Regions from separate parts of the Streptomyces sp. NPDC001714 genome, predicted to be linked through region 1. Evidence: riboswitches for the same ligand, from Rfam matches in the RefSeq annotation. Region 1 holds a riboswitch; each other region holds the start of a gene.
What was found. A riboswitch is a leader RNA that binds a small molecule or an ion and turns the genes downstream of it on or off. The one in region 1 is predicted to bind S-adenosylmethionine.

Region 1 (3,644 bases):
GATGGTGGTCTGGGTGGCGGCGCCGTTGGAGACCTGGCCGACGACGACCTCGCCGGACTTGGCGTTGTCGGTGGTGGTGGCCGCGTCGCTGTTGCCACCGCAGGCGGCGAGCCCGGTGGCGAGGGAGGCGACGGCGGTCGCCGCGGTGATGCCTCTGAGCAGGCTGCGTCGGGTGAAGTGGTCAGACATGGCCGTTCCTTGTCGCTGCTGGTGATGAGGGTGAGGGTGTGGGGGGAGGTCGAGGGGTGCGGCCGGCGGCCGCAGGACCTTGTTTCAGAGGACCTTGCTGAGGAAGTCCCTGGTCCGCTCGTGCCGCGGCTTGTCGAGGACCTCGGAGGGCGGCCCCTGTTCGACGATCCGGCCGCCGTCGATGAAGACGACCCGGTCGGCGATCTCGCGGGCGAAACCGATCTCGTGGGTGACGATGACGAGCGTGGTGCCGCTGGTGGCGAGGTCCCTGATGACGGAGAGGACTTCCCCGACGAGTTCGGGGTCGAGGGCGGAGGTCGGCTCGTCGAAGAGGATGACGCCGGGGCGCAGGGCGAGGGCGCGGGCGATGGCGACGCGCTGCTGCTGGCCGCCGGAGAGCTGGCGGGGGTAGGCGCCGACGCGTTCGCCGAGGCCGACGCGTTCGAGGAGTTCCTTGGCCAGCGCCTGGGCTTCGGGCTTGGTCAGCTTTCCGGTGGCGACGGGGGCCGCCGCCACGTTGTCCAGCACGGTCAGGTGCGGGAAGAGGTTGAAGTTCTGGAAGACGAAGCCGATCCGGCTGCGCTGGCCGAGAATGGTCCGCTCGCTCAGCTCCTTCAGCCGGTCGCCCTGCCGCTTCACCCCGATCAGCTCGTCGTTGATGCTGACGTAGCCGATCTCGGGCTTCTCCAGGTGGTTGATGACCCTGAGGAGCGTGGACTTGCCGGAGCCGGACGGCCCGAGGATGACGGTGACCTCGCCGGGGCGGATGGTCAGGTCGACGCCGTCGAGGACGCGGTGGGCGCCGTACCACTTGTGGACGTCGTGGATCTCCAGGGCGGCGGGGACCGTCTCCAGGGTGTCGGTGGTGCTCATACGGCGGCCTCCCGGCGGACGCGGGCGCGCAGGTCGGTCAGGCCGGCCCGCAGTCTCTGCAAGGGCGTCGGCGGCAGGGAGCGGGTGGCACCCCGGGCGTAGTACCGCTCGACGTAGAACTGGATCACGGAGACGACGCTGGTGAGGATCAGGTACCAGGCGGTGACCACCAGCAGCAGCGGCACGATGTCGCCGGGGTAGGTGGAGCCCATGCTCTGCGCGGTGCCGAAGAGGTCGAGCAGTGAGACGTAGAAGACCAGCGAGGTGCTCTTGATCAGACCGATGAGCTGGTTGACGTAGTTCGGGATGATCGACCTGAGCGCCTGCGGGAAGACGATCTTCCGGAACTGGTAGCCCTTGGGCAGACCGAGTGCGGCGGCCGCCTCGTGCTGGCCCTGGTCCACGGAGAGGATGCCGCCGCGGACCACCTCGGCCGCGTAGGCCGCCTCGTTGAGGCTGAGGCCGATGACGGCGATGGCCATGTCGGTGGCGAGCTTCGACTCGTCGAAGGAGAAGAAGGCCGGACCGAACGGGACGCCGACGCTCAACGTCTTGTACAGGGCGCTGAAGTTGTAGAGGAAGAGCAGCACCACGATGAGCGGGATGGAGCGCAGCGCCCAGACGTACGTCCAGCTGACCGCGCGCAGCACCGGGCTCCTGGAGAGCCGGGCCAGGGCCAGCAGGATGCCGCCGATGAGGCCCAACACCGCGCTGTACGCGGTGACTTCGAGGGTGATGACCAGTCCGTCGAGAATGGTCGGCCGCAGGAACCAGTAGCCCCAGCGGTCCCACTGGTAGAAGGGGTTGGTCACCAGTCCGTGCGCGAACTGGGCGACCAGGACGAGGACGACGGCGGTGGCGATCCAGCGTCCCGGCCGACGCAACGGTAGAACTCGCTGGGCGGCGAGGGATTTTGGTGGTTCGTCAGCGGCGGACGGCACCTCGGGGGCGATGGTGGCGCCTGGGGGTTCACTCATGGCGGGCTCCGGCGGAGTCGGACACCCACGTGTCCCACGGCGGGGGGCCGCGCGCCGGGCCGTGTTCGGGCACGGCTCGGTGCGCGGGGGCGCGCGGGGCACGGGGGCTGGGCGGACGGCGGCACACCGGGCGGCCGGTGTTTCGACGGGGACGCTGGGGTGCGGAGCTGCGGGAAACCGGCGGAAAGGCCTGGTCAGACCCGACAGCGGGCACAGCCCGGTGCGGTACACGCGCTACACAGGGCGCTGTTGACACGGAGCAGGTCGACGGCACGGTCGGCGACGAGCGGGCTCGGGTACGGGCGTACGCAGCCCTCGGCGCGGCGCTGGGCCGTCCTGGGAGCTGCGTACATGTCCGTCACCTGTCACTGTTCTGTCGGCCCCGGCGGGGCCTCGCGCTTACCGAATCGCCGTCGGTCCGGTCGTCACCTGGGGCACCCCACCGCGATGCGAGGGTTGCCGGTCAGCAAGCCAGGGCTTGATGCTGACGCTCATGACCGTTCTGGTCCGTAAGTAACGCAGTTGCCCGAACGAATGTCAACGCCTGTCCGACTGGCGGGACGGTTCGGGCGCCTCTCACCTGCGCGGAACGCCGGGAGCGTCGGCGGCGTGGCCCGCCCAGTCCAGGATCTGGACGGCCGCGCCGGCGGCTTCCAGGCCCTGGCAACGGCCGTGGTGGCGGCGGGCGATGCCGTCGAGGTCGAGGTGGGCGCCGAAGGCCGGGTGGGCCGCCAGCCGCCGGGCGTAGGCCCACAGCACCGGGTGGCCGGCGATGGCGTGCACGGCGGCGGCGTCGAGGTGATTGCGGTGCACGGTGTCGAGTTGCACCAGGGTCACCCACAACTCGATGTCGGCGGCGGTGAGTTGTCCGCCGACCAGGAACTCCACCCCGGTCAGCCGGCGCTCCAGCTCGTCCAGGGTGGCGAGCAGCACCTCCAGCGCCTCCAGGTCGCCGCCCTCTCGCCCGGCCCGCTGTGCTGCCTGCTCGATGCCCTCGGCGCACAGCCGCTCGACGGCCTCGATCTCGGCCTCCGCCTCGCACGGGTAGAGCCGGACGACACCGTCTCCGAAGTGCTGGTCCAGGTCGCGCAGGATGTCCCGGCTGTGGGTGCTGACGATACGGCCGGACCAGCCGTCGCTGAACACCGGCGCGAGGGCCGGTCCCGAGTAACGGTGGGCGCTGGCCTCGTACAGCGGGCGCAGCACCGCATGGCTGCCGTCGGGACAGTCCGGGACGGCGGGCAGGAAGGTGACCGGACAACAGTCGTCCAGGGCCAGCAGGCTGTGACCGACGGCGATGCGAAGGCCGTCGGGACAGGCGGTGGACAGGTGGAGCCGGTAGCGGCGCGGCACGGCGTAGTGGCCGCTGCGTGCGTCGCGGCCGATGCGGCCCCGGAAGGCGGGGGCGGTGCGGACGGACGGAAGGGCGGCGAGTGGAGTGATGGACATGCGTCTCCCCGGGGGCGGGCGGGCGCGCGGACGTACGCGCGGCGGAAGCGTTCGTCGGTGGGTTGCCGGTGAGCCGTGGCCCGACGGGCCGTAGCCCGGTGAGCAGTCGCGAGCCCGGCGGGTGGGCGCTCGTCTCGTACGGCCGGGCTCGGGCGC
Region 2 (3,644 bases), on a different contig from region 1:
GTCGAGGAGTACAAGGAGATCACGAGCGGCCACGGCCACCACTGATCGACCGCGTCGCCACGCCACGGTCGAAGGGCCCCCGTCCGGGGTACGGACGGGGGCCCTTCGCCGTGCTCGGAGCTGGATAGGGTAGTCCTGAGAACCTCTGTTGCCCGTACGACGATCAGGAGCGGCTTTATGAGCGCTGTGACCCCCGCTGGAGGCGACACCGCGGCGGGCCGTTCCTGGCCCGGGGTACTGAACGCGCTGCTGTACGGCCAGGACCAGAGCGCCGAGGCGACGGCCTGGGCGATGGACCAGATCATGCGCGGCCAGGCCACCGACGCCCAGATCGCGGGCTTCGTCGTCGCCCTGCGGGCCAAGGGCGAGACGGTCGAGGAGATCAACGGGCTCGTCCGCACGATGTACGAGCACGCCAACGTCATCGAGGTGCCGGGCCGCACGGTCGACATCGTCGGCACCGGCGGCGACGGCGCGAAGACGGTGAACATCTCCACGATGTCGGCGCTGGTGGTCGCAGGCACCGGCGCGAAGGTCGTCAAGCACGGCAACCGCGCGGCCTCCTCCGCGTCCGGGGCCTCCGACGTCCTGGAGAAGCTCGGAGTCAACCTCGACCTGACCCCGCAGCGGGTCGCCGAGGTCGCCGAGGAGGCGGGCATCACCTTCTGCTTCGCCATCAAGTTCCACCCGGCGCTGCGACACGCGGGCGCCGCGCGCGGCCAGCTGGGCATCCGCACGGTCTTCAACATCCTCGGCCCGCTGACCAACCCCGCGCGGGTGCGGGCCCAGGCGGTCGGCGTCGCGGACCCGCGCATGGCCCCGGTCGTCGCGGGCGTCTTCGCGGAGCGCGGCAACTCCTCGCTGGTCTTCCGCGGCGACGACGGCCTCGACGAGCTGACGACGACCGCCACGTCCCACGTCTGGATCGTCCGCGACGGCAAGGTCACGGAGGAGACCTTCGACCCCCGTGACGTCGGTATCGACCTGGTCCCCGTGGAGGCGCTGCGGGGCGGCGACCCGTCGTACAACGCGGAGGTCGCCCGCAGGCTGCTGGACGGCGAGCAGGGTCCCGTGCGGGACGCGGTGCTGCTGAACTCCGCGGCGGCCCTGGTGGCCCTCGACCCGGCCGCCGGGACCCTGGCCGAGCAGCTCCGCGCCGGCATGGACAGGGCGGCCGAGTCGATCGACTCGGGTGCGGCCAAGCTGGTCCTGGAGCGCTGGGCGGCGGCGACGAACAAGTAGGGGGCCGGCCCAGGCGGCTGGGACGGGGTCCGGCACCGCCGGGCCCCGCCGTCGCGGCCGATCGCCGTTGCGGCGGAAAGAGGACGCCGGCACGGTGCCGCTGACAATGGACCGGCGTGCACCTTCTTCTCCGCCGCAACGGCGAGCGCGCACACACCCTTCTCGGCGGTGTCTGACTGCGCACGGGCACGGCCGTCCCGCACGGGGAGTCGTCGCCGCTTCCTCTTCCGGTCGGGTCTTCTGCCTGGTCTCTTCCGCTGGCCGGTCATGTTTTCCGCCGCAACGGCGCGCAACCATGAACGGCCTTCCCGGCGGTGCCGAGCCGTCCTCGCGCCCGTCCCGTCATCCGGACAGGAGTTGCGCGGCCGCGATCACTTCACCTACGTTTCTTCCCAGGTCATGAGTGACAGTCATGAGGCCCCGGCCGACTGTCCGGCAACCCTCCGTCCGTGGCGGGGTGCCCCGGGTGAAGACCAGGCCGCAGGCAGCGAGGTCTGCGGCAAGCGCGGACCCCTCGTACACCAGGGGTCCTGGTCGTCGAGGAGTCTTCCGTGAGCAAGCGAATGCGATAGGGCCGCAGAGCCCCGCCTCCGCATCCCTTTGCATCCCCTTTTTCTCTTTCCCCGTGCTGGAGCCGCGGTCGTCCGCGCGCTCGCACGGTGATTCCGCCACGCCTCTCACGGGAGTTCCGCCATGTCCGTCTCCACCGCTGCCTCCGCCCAGTCCGTTTGTTCCCCGCTGCCCGTTCTGGGCCGTGATGTCACCGTCCCGCTCGTCACCGGCGGCGAGGTCACCTACGCCGCCCTCGACTACGCGGCCAGCGCCCCAGCCCTCCAGCGGGTCTGGGACGACGTGGCGGCGTACGCGCCCTACTACGGAAGCGTCCACCGCGGTGCCGGCTACCTCTCCCAGCTCTCCACGGACCTCTTCGAGAACGCCCGCCGCACCGTCGCCGAGTTCCTCGACTGCCGCCCCGACGACCAGCTCGTCTTCACCCGCTCGACGACGGACTCCCTGAACCTCCTGGCCCGCGCCCTCCCCGCCGACTGCCAGGTCTTCGTCTTCGAGACCGAGCACCACGCCTCCCTGCTGCCGTGGCAGGACGCCCGGGTCACCTACCTCAACGCCCCCCGCACCCCGCGGCAGGCCGTCGAGACCCTGGAACGCGCCCTCGCCGACCGGGACCCGCACGGCCCGGCCCTGGTCTGCGTCACCGGCGCGTCCAACGTCACCGGCGAGCTGTGGCCCGTCCGGCAGCTCGCGGCCGCCGCGCACGCGCACGGCGCCCGGATCGTCCTGGACGCCGCCCAGCTGGCCCCGCACCACCCTGTCTCCGTCCGGGACCTGGACGTCGACTGGGTCGCCTTCTCCGGTCACAAGCTGTACGCCCCCTTCGGCTCCGGCGTCCTGGCCGGCCGCGCCGACTGGCTGCAGGCGGCCGAGCCGTACCTCGCGGGCGGCGGCGCCAGCCGCAAGGTCACCCGGCGCGAGGACGGGGGGGTGGCCGTGGAGTGGCACGAGAGCGCGGCGCGGCACGAGGCCGGGTCGCCCAACGTCATCGGCGCCTACTCCATCGCGTCCGCCTGCAAGGCACTCAGCGAGGCCGGCTTCGACACCCTGGTCGCCCGCGAGCGGCACCTGATCGAGAAGGTGCGGGCGGGGCTGGCCGAGGTCCCCGAGGTCCGGGTCCTCTCCCTCTTCGGCGACGACGCCCCCCGCGTCGGCGTGATCAGCTTCGTGGTGGACGGCTGGAACAGCTCCCACTTCGCCGCCGCGCTCTCCGCCGAGTACGGCATCGGCGTCCGCGACGGCCTCTTCTGCGCCCACCCGCTGGTCAGGACCCTGCTGGGCTCCGACCCCCAGACCCAGGGCGAGTGCGGGGCGCCGGAGGCGGCACCGGGCGAGAAGTCCCTCAACGCGATCCGGGTGAGCTTCGGGGCGGGAACGCCGGACGAGCACGTGGAGCGCTTCGTGAACGCGGTGCGGGAACTGGTCGCCGACGGCGCCAAGTGGACGTACCGCACGGAGGACGGCCGCTGCGTCCCGGCGGTGTGATCCAGACCGACCTCAGGGGCAGCGCCCCGTCAGGGGCGCTGGGGGTACCCCCGGCCGAAGGCTGGGGGAGGAACTGCGCGCTCAGCCCCCACCGGCCTGCGGCCGGGCACGGAGCTCCGTGCTCCACTGCGGGTCCGCGGGGGCTTGTCGCGCAGTTCCCCGCGCCCCTGACGGGGCGCTTCAGTGGGCGGTGCCTACTAGCTGTCCAGGCCGATCGCGAACGCCGCCTCCAGGTCGTGCTGGGAGTACGTGCGGAACGCGACGTGCGTGTCCGTGGCCTCCACGCCGGGGATCTTGCTGATGGAGCCGGGGATGACCTCGGCCAGGTCCTCGTGCTGCTTCACCCG
Region 3 (3,644 bases), on a different contig from region 1:
CCAGAAGGACAGGCCGTTGTACGTCGGGTCCGGGCCGGTCAGTCCGGGCCAGCGGCCGGGATCCGCGCCGAAGTCGAAGCGCCCGCTGTCCACGACGACCCCGCCGATGCCGGTGCCGTGGCCGGAGAGGAACTTGGTGGTGGAGTGCACGACGATGTCGGCGCCGTGTTCGAGGGGACGCAGCAGGTAGGGCGTGAGCACGGTGTTGTCGACGACGAGCGGGACGCCGGCCTCGTGGGCGATGCGGGCGACCGCCTCGGTGTCGAGGACGTTGCCGCGCGGGTTGCCGAGCGTCTCGCCGAAGAACGCCTTGGTGGTGGGCCGTACGGCCGTGTACCAGGCGCCCAGGTCGTCCGGGTCGTCGACGAAGGTGACCTCGATGCCGAAGTCGGCGAACGTGTGCTCAAGCAGGGTGCGGGTGCCGCCGTACAGGGACGACGAGGCGACGATGTGGTCGCCCGCGCGGGCCAGGTTGAGCAGGGCGAGGCTGGTCGCGGCCTGCCCGCTGGCCACGGCGACCGCCGCCGAACCGCCCTCCAGGGCTGCGATCCGCTCCTCCGCCACCGCGGTGGTCGGATTCGACAGTCGCGTGTAGGCGTGGGTGGCGAGGTCGGCCAGTTCGAAGGCCGCGGCGGCGTGCCCGGTGTCCCGGAAGACATAGCCGGCGGTCGCGTGGATCGGCACCGCCCGCGCCCCGGTGGCCGGGTCGGGGACCGCGCCGGCGTGCACCTGCCGGGTCTCGAACGCCCAGTCGGCGGTGCTCATCAGCCGTTCTCCCGCCTCGCCAGGACATCGGACCACCAGCGCTCGGCGACCCGCGGATGCGAGCGGAGCCAGCCGACGACCGCGTTCTCGCCGAAGGCCGCGAGCAACGGATTGTCCGGGTCGTCGGTGACGCCCCGGCTCAACGCGGCTAGTTCGGCGGGGAGTTCCAGCGGTTTGACGACCGCGTCCAGGCGCGGACCGAGGAAGAAGGGGATCGAGTAGCGGTCGACGCCCGGCTGCGGGCTGACGACTCGGTGCCGCGTGGCCTTCAGATAGCCCTGGGTGGCGATCTCCAGCATCTCCCCGATGTTGAACACGAAGGCGTCGGGCACGGGCACCGCGTCGATCCAGCCGCCGTCCTCGCGCTGCACCTGGAGTCCGCCCACGTCGTCCTGCTGGAGGAGGGCGAGGTAGCCGTAGTCCTTGTGCGCGCCCACCCCCTGGTCGGCGTCCTGCGCGACCCGCGGCGGGTAGTGCACGATCTTCACGTGGACGGCCGCCTCGTCGTCGAACCACTGGTCGAAGTAGCCCTCGTCCTGTCCGAGCGCCGCGGCCAGGGCGCGCAGCACCTCCCGGCTGACCCGCAGCGCCTCCGCCTGCCAGCGGAGCACGATGTCCTTGAGGCCCGGGAGCGACGAGGGCCACTGGTTCGGGCCGACCAGGCGCAGGTAGTCGGGGTCGTCCGGACCGGTCTCCAACGCCGCCCGCTCCGGGCCGATGTCGATCTGCTCCCGCCAGTCGGCGCCGCCCGCCGTGTACTCGGTCCCGGTACGGGTGTAGCCGCGGAACTGGGGCGAGTTGAGGTTCTCGATCTCCAGCCGCCGCTTCTCGGGCAGGTCGAAGAAGGCGCGTGCCGCGGTCAGCGCCTCGTCCCGCAGGGCTGCGGAGACACCGTGTCCGGTGACGTAGAAGAAGCCCACCTCGTGCGCCGCGGACCGGAGTTCGGCGAGAAAGGCGGCCCGGTCCGTGTCCGGGGTGCGGAAGCGAGAGATGTCGATGACGGGCAAAGCTGTGAGTTGAGCCATGGGAGTTCCTTCGCGGCAACGGCGGCCGACCGGCCCTCGCAACCCGCCCTGGACAGGGGCTAGTCGGAAGCAGCCGGAACGAGAAGACAGAAAGAAGGGAACGAGGTCGCGGGCCGTGGGACGGCGGTCAGCAACAGACCTGGTCGAACTGGTCGGCGCGGCGGCTCACCCAGAACGGGTCGAGCAGCACCGTGTGTGCCGTGCCAGAGGTCTCCATGGCCGGATGAAAGCACACCCGGGATGGATGCGTCCACCACGCGTTCCACCGGCTGAGGGCATCCCGGGGCGGTGTTGACGCCGGCAGAACAGCCGATCTACGGTGAGCGCGAGCTACGAGTTCCGGTGATCAAGCCCTGGCTGGCCGGACGGCAACCCTCGACGCAGTGGGGTGCCCCAGGTGACGGCTCGGCGGATCTCTTCTTTCTGCAAGTGCGCTCACATCGGCCCCGAGGCGGGCCAGAACCCGGGAGGACGGCATGGCTGGAGCCTTGATGCTGTGCTCCCGGCTCCATGTCGATCTGCTGCTGGTGTCCAGCTGTCTGTGTACGGGCTGATTCCGCCCTCCGACGGCCGGCAGAGCCACCACCCGTCGGCGTAAACCCCTCTTTTCCACCTGATCTCGCACGCCATGGCACAGCCCTGCGCCACGGCTGCCTCACGCACCCCTGACGCGGAAGCAGAGACTCCTGATGGCACTTCACACCGGCCGGACGCCGGGCAGACCCCGCCGCCCCGGCCTGGGCGCGATCTCCCTCGGCACGGCGTTCCTGGTGGCCCTGACCGGCTGCACCAGCAGCAAGGACGGCAGCACCGCGAGCTCCGGCTCAGCGATCACCGTCGGCACGACCGACCAGGTCACCAGCCTCGACCCGGCCGGTGCGTGGGACGCCGGCTCCGGCACCGTCGAGAGCGAGGTCTACGCGACCCTGCTCAGCCAGAAGAACGGCTCGGCGGACGTCTCCCCTGACCTGGCCGGCGGGATCGAGTTGACCGGGCCCAAGGAGTACACGGTCACCCTGCAGAAGGGCCTGAAGTTCGCCAACGGCCACCAACTGACTTCCTCGGACGTAAAGTTCAGCTTCGACCGGGACCTGAAGATCGCCGACGAGAACGGCCCGTCGTCACTGCTGTACAACCTCGCCTCGGTCTCCGCCCCGGACCCGACCACGGTCGTCTTCACCCTCAAGTCGGCCAACGACACGCTGTTCCCGCAGGTGCTGTCCACGGCCGCCGGCTACATCGTGGACGAGCAGGTGTTCCCCGCGGACAAGATCCTCGACGACAAGTCGATCGTCACGGCCAAGCCGTGGAACGGGCCGTACGGCATCAAGAGCTACGACAAGAACTCGCTGGTGTCCTTCGCCGCCAACGCGGCGTACAAGGGCCGGCTGGGCACGCCGAAGACCAAGAACGTCCAGCTCAAGTACTACACGGACGCCGGCAACCTGAAGCTCGACGTCCAGCAGGGCACCATCGACGCCGTCTACCGCACGCTCACCACGGCCGACCTGGACGACCTCGGCAAGCAGAAGGGCGTCAAGGTCCACACCGGCTCCGGCAACGGCATCCGCTACATCGTCTTCGACCTCGCCACCCAGCCGTACGGCACCAGGACGAAGAACGCCGACGCGAAGAAGGCCCTCGCCGTCCGGCAGGCGGTCGCGGACTCGGTCGACCGGTCCCAACTCGCCCAGCAGGTCTACAAGAACACCTACCAGCCGCTCTACAGCTCCGTCCCGGACGGCCTGACCGGCGCCACCCCCTCTTTCAAGTCGCTCTACGGCGACAAGAAGGGCGGCCCCGACAAGGCGGCCGCGGCAGCCCGGCTGAAGGCGGCGAAGGTGAGCACCCCGG
Region 4 (3,644 bases), on a different contig from region 1:
GCCGACAGTCCCGAGACCAGTCCGCCGCCGCCCCGTTTGGCGTACAGCGAACCGTCTTCGCGCAGGTCGTACGAGACCGGGCCGCGGTTCGAGGCGACCAGCACCTCGGCACCGCCGGTGGAAGCCATGGGGGAAGCCATACGCCACAACCTAGCCCGGCCCGTAAACGCTCAAACGTACGGCCGCGCCCGACGCGCCGCCGTATACGGCCGTACGACGAAGTCACGCCATCCGGTACGCGGCCCTACGGCGACGTCGCTCACGCCACCCGGCGCTCGGCGTACTCCGCGATCTCCGCCATCGGCGGCCGTTCCTCCGTGTCCACGGAGTAGGTGCGCGGTTCGAAGCCGTCCTCGCCCCGTTCGAACTGGGTGAGGGAGGGGCGGATCAGGTGGCCGCGGGCCAGCCGGAGCTGGGCCGTGCGGTAGATCGCGGCGGACATCCGGCCGAGGGCCTGGCCGTCCTGGTGGCGGTGCTTGCGGACGCCGACGTCGACCTGAGCCAGCGCGTCGAGGCCCACCAGGTGCAGGGCGTCGACCAGCATGCCCAGCTCCACGCCGTAGCCGACCGGGAAGGGGAGCTGTTCGAGGAGGCTGCGCCGGGCCGCGTACTCGCCGCCGAGCGGCTGGACGAAGCCGGCCAGCTGCGGCCAGTGCATGTTCAGCAGCGGACGGGCCATCAGCTCGGTGACCCGGCCGCCCTGCCCGGCGGTGCCGGCGAGCGGGCGGTCGTACATCGCCTTGACCAGGTCCACGTCCGGGTCGGTCAGCAGCGGGCCGACGATCCCGGTGACGAAGTCGGAGGAGAACTCCCGCAGGTCGGCGTCGATGAAGCAGACGACGTCCCCGGTGGTGACCAGGAGGGAGCGCCAGAGGACCTCGCCCTTGCCGGGGGCGGCCGGGATGCGGGGCAGGATCGCGTCGCGGTGCACGACGCGGGCGCCGGCCGCCGCGGCGACGGCCGCCGTGCGGTCGGTGGAGCCGGAGTCGACGACCACGATCTCGTCGACGAGCGGTACCTGCTGCATGAGGTCGTGGCGGATGATCGCGACGATGTCGCCGACGGTCTCCTCCTCGTTGAGCGCGGGCAGCACGACGCTGACCGTCTGTCCGGAGGACCGTTTGGCGGCCATGACCCGGTGCAGGGGACGATCGGTTACGGACCAGGAGCGGGTGGCCAGCCAGCGCTCGACTTCTTCCAGCACGGTCAGCGGCTCCTCACTGTCACGGTCACACGACGAGGTGTGATCCATCTCGCGGTTCGGACGACTCTCTCAACTGTCCTGGCCTTCGGTTACAGTCTTGAACAACGCCGATGACCATCGCATGTCCTGAGGCCACCCGGCGCTGACAACCGCATACCGCTCATCCAGAGGGGCAGAGGGATACGGCCCGTTGAAGCCCCGGCAACCCTCCAGTCGGTTACTCGTAGATCGCCGATCAGTGTCGATCGCTCGCGAGGCTCCCGGCTAGGGAAGGTGCCAAATCCGTCTCACGGCGAGATGCGTCGTGAGGAAGATGAGGAGAAAGGGCCTCGCCTCACATGGCTGTGCAGACTGTTGCAAGCACCACGGATTCCACCGTCGACCTCGGTCCCGCCGCTGCCCTCAGCTGCCGCGAGTGCGGTCACCGGGTGCCGCTCGGCCCGGTGTTCGCCTGCGAGGAGTGTTTCGGCCCGCTGGAGATCGCGTACGACTTCTCGGCCTACGACACCGAGGAGCTCCGCAAGCGGATCGAAGCGGGTCCCGCGAACATCTGGCGCTACGCGCCGCTGCTGCCCGTCCCCGCGGACGTGGCCACCAAGCCGAACATCAACCCCGGCTGGACCAAGCTCGTCAAGGCCGACAACCTGGCGAAGGAGCTGGGGGTGACCGGCGGGCTGTACGTGAAGGACGACTCCGGCAACCCGACGCACTCCTTCAAGGACCGGGTCGTCGCCCAGGCCGTCGAGGCCGCCCGCGCCTTCGGCTACACCACCCTCTCCTGCTCCTCCACCGGCAACCTGGCCGGCGCGGTCGGCGCCGCCGCCGCCCGGGCCGGCTTCCGCTCCTGCGTGTTCATCCCGCACGACCTGGAGCAGGGCAAGGTCGTCATGGCCGCGATCTACGGCGGCGAGCTCGTCGGCATCGAGGGCAACTACGACGACGTGAACCGTTTCTGCTCCGAGTTGATCGGCGACCCGGCCGGCGAGGGCTGGGGCTTCGTCAACGTCAACCTGCGGCCGTACTACGCGGAGGGCTCCAAGACCCTGGCGTACGAGATCTGCGAGCAGCTCGGCTGGCGGATCCCGGACCAGCTGGTCATCCCGATCGCCTCCGGCTCGCAGCTCACGAAGATCGACAAGGGTCTGCAGGAGCTGATCAAGCTCGGTCTCGTCGAGGACAAGCCGTACAAGATCTTCGGCGCCCAGGCCGAGGGGTGCTCGCCGGTGTCGGTGGCCTACAAGGAGGGCCACGACGTGGTCCGTCCGCAGAAGCCGAACACCATCGCCAAGTCCCTCGCCATCGGCAACCCGGCCGACGGGCCGTACGTCCTGGACATCGCGCGGCGCACCGGCGGTGCCGTGGAGGACGTCACCGACGAGCAGGTCGTCGACGCCATCAAGCTGCTGGCGCGGACCGAGGGAATCTTCGCGGAAACCGCCGGCGGGGTGACGGTTGGAGTCACCAAAAAGCTCATTGAGAATGGGTTGATTGATCCGGCGAAGTCGGTCGTTGTACTCAACACCGGTGATGGACTGAAGACGCTGGACGCGGTCGCGGGGACCGGGCTCACCGCGACCATTCGCCCGAATCTCGAGTCTTTCCGCGAGGCCGGGCTCGCCTGAGTCCCCTGAGAAATAGGGCGTTGCCCAGACCGGAGGTAAAAACGTGAGCGTCACTGTTCGCATCCCGACCATCCTGCGCACCTACACCGGTGGTCAGGCCGAAGTCGCCGCCGAGGGGGCCACTCTCGGCGAGGTCATCTCGGACCTGGAGAAGAACCACACCGGGATCTCCGCACGCGTTCTCGACGACCAGGGCAAGCTGCGCCGGTTCGTCAACGTGTACGTCAACGACGACGACGTGCGGTTCGAGCAGGGCCTGGAGACCGCCACCCCGGACGGGGCCGGCGTCTCCATCATCCCGGCCGTCGCCGGCGGCTGACCTGCGGACCTGCTTGACAGGCTGATCGAATGACCGAACATTACCTTCGGTAACGCCGATCACCGACTGTTCACCTGATTGCCCCCTCCGTGAGAGAAGCGGAGGGGGCAATTCTGTGTGGTTGAGCGCGGTACAGTTGGGGAACACGGCCCCGATCTCCAGGTCGCGGGCCCCGTATTCGATACCGCGAGCCCGCCAAGAAGTAGCCAAAGTGCGTGGGTTTTATGCGGCTTTTGTGGCCTTTATGGGGCCCGACTTGCCCTGAATTCGGCCGAATTCTTGCTACATTCCGGACCCCGTCCGTCCAGAATTCTCGTCCGATTGACCTGTTGCAGACGGCAGTTGGACAGATACATTCAGCCGCGGTCGACGCGTTCCGGCGCACGCCCCCAACCAATGGGGGGTGAGGTCTGACCCGGATCCGCGAAGTGTGGATCTGTGCAAGGGCCAGTAATAGGGGAGTTAGGCATGGCTCAGGGCACCGTCAAGTGGTTCAACG

Region 2: linked by a shared signal. The riboswitch ahead of ACFY0P_RS17240 (aminotransferase class V-fold PLP-dependent enzyme) and the one ahead of ACFY0P_RS28290 (amino acid ABC transporter permease) in region 1 are both predicted to bind S-adenosylmethionine.
Region 3: linked by a shared signal. The riboswitch ahead of ACFY0P_RS45115 (ABC transporter substrate-binding protein) and the one ahead of ACFY0P_RS28290 (amino acid ABC transporter permease) in region 1 are both predicted to bind S-adenosylmethionine.
Region 4: linked by a shared signal. The riboswitch ahead of thrC (threonine synthase) and the one ahead of ACFY0P_RS28290 (amino acid ABC transporter permease) in region 1 are both predicted to bind S-adenosylmethionine.

What each region holds. Positions count from the first base shown of each region.
Region 1 is NZ_JBIAUL010000011.1:283,612-287,255, forward strand. It holds gene ACFY0P_RS28280 (transporter substrate-binding domain-containing protein) at 1-189, opposite strand, end outside; gene ACFY0P_RS28285 (amino acid ABC transporter ATP-binding protein) at 274-1,062, opposite strand; gene ACFY0P_RS28290 (amino acid ABC transporter permease) at 1,059-2,039, opposite strand; SAM riboswitch class IV at 2,430-2,538, opposite strand; gene ACFY0P_RS28295 (glutathione S-transferase C-terminal domain-containing protein) at 2,616-3,488, opposite strand.
Region 2 is NZ_JBIAUL010000006.1:89,366-93,009, forward strand. It holds gene ACFY0P_RS17230 (cytochrome bc complex cytochrome b subunit) at 1-45, shown strand, start outside; gene trpD (anthranilate phosphoribosyltransferase) at 178-1,242, shown strand; SAM riboswitch class IV at 1,638-1,754, shown strand; gene ACFY0P_RS17240 (aminotransferase class V-fold PLP-dependent enzyme) at 1,936-3,297, shown strand; gene ACFY0P_RS17245 (Lrp/AsnC family transcriptional regulator) at 3,495-3,644, opposite strand, start outside.
Region 3 is NZ_JBIAUL010000027.1:72,711-76,354, forward strand. It holds gene ACFY0P_RS45105 (O-acetylhomoserine aminocarboxypropyltransferase/cysteine synthase family protein) at 1-765, opposite strand, end outside; gene ACFY0P_RS45110 (isopenicillin N synthase family dioxygenase) at 765-1,790, opposite strand; SAM riboswitch class IV at 2,119-2,228, shown strand; gene ACFY0P_RS45115 (ABC transporter substrate-binding protein) at 2,480-3,644, shown strand, end outside.
Region 4 is NZ_JBIAUL010000015.1:59,967-63,610, forward strand. It holds gene ACFY0P_RS33850 (trehalose-6-phosphate synthase) at 1-128, opposite strand, end outside; gene ACFY0P_RS33855 (glucosyl-3-phosphoglycerate synthase) at 260-1,204, opposite strand; SAM riboswitch class I at 1,362-1,524, shown strand; gene thrC (threonine synthase) at 1,543-2,826, shown strand; gene ACFY0P_RS33865 (ubiquitin-like small modifier protein 1) at 2,870-3,145, shown strand; gene ACFY0P_RS33870 (cold-shock protein) at 3,614-3,644, shown strand, end outside.